Regions from separate parts of the Exiguobacterium sp. s28 genome, predicted to be linked through region 2. Evidence: riboswitches for the same ligand, from Rfam matches in the RefSeq annotation. Region 2 holds a riboswitch; the other holds the start of a gene.
The links. A riboswitch is a leader RNA that binds a small molecule or an ion and turns the genes downstream of it on or off. The one in region 2 is predicted to bind S-adenosylmethionine.

Region 1: it holds a riboswitch for S-adenosylmethionine, as region 2 does, so the genes downstream of both, KNP78_RS07420 (MetQ/NlpA family ABC transporter substrate-binding protein) here and KNP78_RS01885 (methionine ABC transporter ATP-binding protein) in region 2, are expected to answer to the same signal.

The regions. Positions count from the first base shown of each region.
Region 1 is NZ_JACSLL010000005.1:69,824-72,292, reverse strand. Features, by position in the region: gene KNP78_RS07430 (aminotransferase class I/II-fold pyridoxal phosphate-dependent enzyme) at 1-97, shown strand, start outside; gene KNP78_RS07425 (iron-containing alcohol dehydrogenase family protein) at 94-1,110, shown strand; SAM riboswitch class I at 1,151-1,255, shown strand; gene KNP78_RS07420 (MetQ/NlpA family ABC transporter substrate-binding protein) at 1,328-2,149, shown strand; gene KNP78_RS07415 (methionine ABC transporter ATP-binding protein) at 2,159-2,469, shown strand, end outside.
Region 2 is NZ_JACSLL010000001.1:368,742-371,210, reverse strand. Features, by position in the region: gene KNP78_RS01895 (PTS sugar transporter subunit IIC) at 1-412, opposite strand, end outside; gene KNP78_RS01890 (thioredoxin family protein) at 600-857, shown strand; SAM riboswitch class I at 1,312-1,417, shown strand; gene KNP78_RS01885 (methionine ABC transporter ATP-binding protein) at 1,496-2,469, shown strand, end outside.

The DNA of each region.
Region 1 (2,469 bases), on a different contig from region 2:
CGTCCGCTTCGGTCTCGTCTCACCGGAACCGAAGATTGACGAGGCCGTCGAACGAATCGAGCGGTTGTTTGCCGCCTATGAGGAGGTGCGCGCATGATTCGTCAGGCCGTCCTTGAATATGACCACGCCGATGACGCGCTCGACCGTCTTGATGACTTAGTCGACGGCCGACGTGCCCACGTCCTGCACGGTCAGAACGGGTATGACGTCGTCCGAGCCATCTTTCCGGCCATCGCGGACTATCCGGCAACAAGGTTCAGCGGGGAGTGCACGGACTCGGAAGTCAAACGGCTCAAACCGTTGGACGCCGACGTGTTAATCGCCGTCGGAGGCGGCAAGCTCGTCGATACGGCCAAACTCGTCGCCTATCAACGGAACGTCCCGCTCATCGTCGTCCCAACGCTCGCCTCGAACTGTGCGGCGTTCACACCGCTCAGCGTCGTCTATCAGGAGGACGGGAGCTACGACCGCTACGACATGTTCCGCGTCGTCATCGAACGGGTCATCGTTGACTCACGGGTCATCTCGCGCTCACCATATGAATACTTTCGGGCCGGTGTCATCGACACGGTCGCGAAGTTTTACGAGGCCCGTTATTTGAGTGGTGACAGCTCAGCTGACGCCGGCGTCAACACCGGACTCGTCTTGGCCGAGCAGTGCGGGCGTCTCGTCGAACTTGAATTGAGCGAGCACGCTTTTGAGTCGTATAGTGACGACGTCCGCTTCGCGGTCGATCACGTGCTCGCCATTGGAGGTGCCGTCGGAGGATTTGGTGACGCCGGGACACGCGTCGCCGTGGGCCATGCGGTCCATAATGCACTCAGCCGCTTCGAGTCGACCCACTCTTTCTTGCATGGAGACAAGGTCGGCTTCGGCCTAATCGTCCAGGAGCGGTTGCGTCGCTCGGCCGATGCTCCGTATTTGGAGGCCTGGTTGAAACGGTTCGGTGCACCGACGACGCTCGAGGCGCTCGGGGTCGGGTCGGGCGACATCCCGGTACTGGTCGACTCCGTCATGACGGAAACCGAACTGCAACAGTTGCCGGAACCACTCGATAAAGACTTTTTGAAAATAATTTTTGAAAATTTACAATTTTCTATTTACAATTAAAAGAATTAAAAGTAAGATGATAACAACTTAATAGACCGATTGCTTATCAAGAGTGGTGGAGGGACTGGCCCTGTGAAACCCGGCAACCAGATCGTAATGATCATGGTGCTAATTCCAACAGACGATATCGTCTGGGAGATGAGCGTGTCCGACTTTGACTTGTCGTGCCCGCCACTCTGAATGAGTAGCGGGCTTTCATTTTGGAGGAGGAAAACAAATGAACATCAAACAGAAAACAGTACTTGCAGGAACATCATTACTCGCCGCCATCGCGCTCTCGGCATGCGGACAATCGGACGCGAGCGAGGCGCTCAGCACGGAGTCGCTCACGATCGGCGTCACGGGCGGGCCGCACCAACAGATCGCCGAGAAAGTGAAAGAACTCGCGGCCGAAGACGGCCTCGAACTCGATATCAAAGTGTTCAATGACTATAATACGCCGAACACGGCGCTCGCCGAGGGTAGCCTCGACGTGAACAGTTATCAGACGCTCTCATTCCTAGAACTGCAAAAGTCCGACAAAGGCTATAAGATCGACGATGTGTTCAAGACCGTCGCGTTCCCGATGGGTCTTTACTCGGAAAAGTTGACCGACATTGAGGACTTGAAAGAAGGCGACAAGGTCGCCGTCCCGAACGACCCGGCGAACGAACTGCGCGCACTCCGTCTGTATGAGACAGCGGGCCTCATTACGCTGAAGGAAGGCTTGACGGACAAGGCGACGAAACGCGACATCGCTGAAAACCCGCTCAACCTCGAATTCATCGAGCTCGAGGCGTCTCAGCTCCCGACCCAGCTCCCGGAAGTCGCACTCGCGGCCATCAACACGAACTTCGCGATGGGTGCCGGCCTGTCGATCAACGAGGACGCCTTGTTCAACGAAGAAACGGTCGACAACCCGTATCCGAACTACGTCGTCGTCCGCACCGATAACAAGGATGACGAAGTCGTCGCGACACTCAAATCATACTATCACTCGGACGAGGTCCGGACGTTCATCGAAGAGACGTTCAACGGCTCAATCGTCCCGGCGTTTTAAGGAGGTCCTATGATCGCACTTAAAGGAATCACGAAGACGTTCACGGTGAACAAAGGTGCCGTCACCGCACTCGACGACGTCTCGCTCACGATCGAGAAAGGCGAAATCTTCGGTATCATCGGCCGAAGCGGGGCCGGCAAGAGCACGCTCATCCGCATGATCAATCTGCTCGAACGCCCGACGTCGGGCCAGGTCGAGATCGAAGGACAGGACATCACGAAGCTCGACAAACGTGGGCTCTCAAAACTCCGCCATCGAATCGGAATGATCTTACAACACTACAACCTGCTCAAGACGGCGACTGTCGAAGAGAACGTCGC
Region 2 (2,469 bases):
AGACGAGTACCGTGTATGTCTTCAAGCGTGGCGACAACTGCATGACGAGGAACGTCGCGAGAGCGGCCGTCACACCGGCCGTGATGACGTCACCGATTCCAGCCATGAGGAACGCCCCTTCCTCGATGCGGATGGCGCCGCTCCCGACTTGGGTCGCGATGCCGATCGTACCGGCCTCGAGAGCCGAGCGTCCGAACTGCATGGCGACAGCGACACCGATGATGACCGGTAAGAGACGCATTGCAATTGTCGTCGCATCTAAGATGAACTGCAGTGACGGAACATAAGGTAAGATGGCTTTCGTTAATTCACCGAGCAAGGCGCTCGGGATGAGGGCGATGAGGATGGCAAGACTGAGGCCGTTCAAGACGTTCATCAAAAACTGTTTTCCGGTAAGCTTCTCTTCCGTCATTGGGGATTCACCTGTCCTTTTCTACTGGTATGCTGTTATGTACAAAAGCAATAAAGTTAATGACCATACTATGCCTCTTTCTAGCGAGCGTCAATAAGAAATGTTGAAATGTTCAGAATTTTCCATTTGAGCACAACTTTTGAACCGACCGGCCCGGATTCATATACTTAGAAAAGAGGTGAGAACAATGATGACAGACGGATTCTTATATATATACGCCCCGATGTGCGGTACATGCGCCGTGGCCGAGCGGATGCTCTCGGTCGTCGAGGCCGTCGACCCCGAACTCCAGATTGAAAAGCGCGATGCCAACTTTATCCCGAACGAGCTCGAGGCGTATCAAGTCATGAGCGTCCCGGCGCTATTGAAGCTGGAAAATGGCCAAGTTCGCGATCGTTTGTATGCGTTTCAAAACGTCCAGCACGTCCTATCTTTCGTCAAATGAGATAGGATGATTAGAATAATCTGAAAATTTTAAATAATCAGTTGACACAGAAAGTTCACGAATGATATATTCATTACAACATCTTACTTGAACACAACATAGGACGAGATTTTCCCGTCAGCAAGACGTTTTCGAACAACCGTTGCATGAGCTTACGCGATTTCAGGTGGACCTTCCCTTCGATTGTCCCCCAAAAAAATCAAGCGTCGGGGCACCGGTCGCGTAATTGCATGGTCCGTTCGAAGACCGAGTGATGGTCGGGTAAAAATCCCCCATATAAGGATGAATGCTCTGATCGGGCAAAAGAGGTTCATCTATGGGTTGTCCTTCAGTGACTCAAGGTGCTACGTTCTGTGTCATCCTCGGATGGCACCTTTTTTTAATTTGTCTGAAAAAAATAGTTTGACATGAAAATAATGTGTCGCTATGATAAAGCTAATCAAATACGCAACCACTCTTATCAAGAGAGGCTGAGGGACTGGCCCTATGACGCCCAGCAACCGCGGAGCAATCCGAAATGGTGCTAATTCCAGCAAGGTGTAAACCTTGGAAGATGAGAGCAATCGTTGTCCGTACCGATAAAGTACGCACGTTTGCTCAAACGTGCGTACTTTTTTTGTTGTCAGGAGGGAAATGGATTGATTCAACTACGCAATGTGGCCAAATGGTTCGATACGAAAAACGGTCGGGTCCAGGCGGTCGATGATGTGTCGCTTACCATCGAAAGCGGCGAAATTTTTGGAATAATCGGATATTCAGGGGCGGGGAAGTCGACGCTCATCCGCTTGCTCAACCGACTCGAGGCACCGTCTAGCGGTGAAATCGTGGTCGCCGGCAGCGAGCTGACGAAGCTCACGCCGAAGGAACTACGCGGGGTACGTAAAAACGTCTCGATGGTGTTCCAACACTTCAACCTATTATGGTCACGCACGGTCGCTGAGAACATCAGCTTCCCGCTCGAGCTCATCGGGGTACCGGCCAGCGAACGCAAACGCCGCGTCCAAGAACTTGTCGAACTCGTCGGCTTAGGCGGACGGGAAGACAGCTATCCGTCGCAACTATCGGGCGGTCAAAAGCAGCGAGTCGGGATAGCCCGTGCGCTCGCTACGAATCCAGAAGTGCTCCTCTGCGATGAAGCGACGAGCGCACTCGACCCGAAGACGACCGATTCGATTCTCGAACTGCTCGTCAGCATCAATAAAAAGCTGGGATTGACGATCGTCCTCATCACCCATGAGATGCACGTCATCCAAAAGATTTGCCACCGCGTCGCCGTCATGGAGGCCGGGAAGGTCGTCGAGACCGGACAAGTCGCCGAGGTGTTCCAACATCCGGAACAGCCGATCACGAAAGAGTTCGTCAAACAGATCGGCGCGGTCGAAGACATGTCGCTCACGTTCGAGCACTTGAAAGCGCGTTATCCGAGCGGTCAAATTGTCAAGCTCAAATTCTTGAACGAGACGGCCGAGCAACCGATTCTGTCAGAAGTGTTGAAGCAACATGACATCGGCTTCAACATCATCGGCGGGAACGTGACGCAGTCACAAGTCGGTGCCCTCGGGACATTATTCATCCAATTGATCGGAGAGCCGGCTGAAGTCGAGCGGGCCAT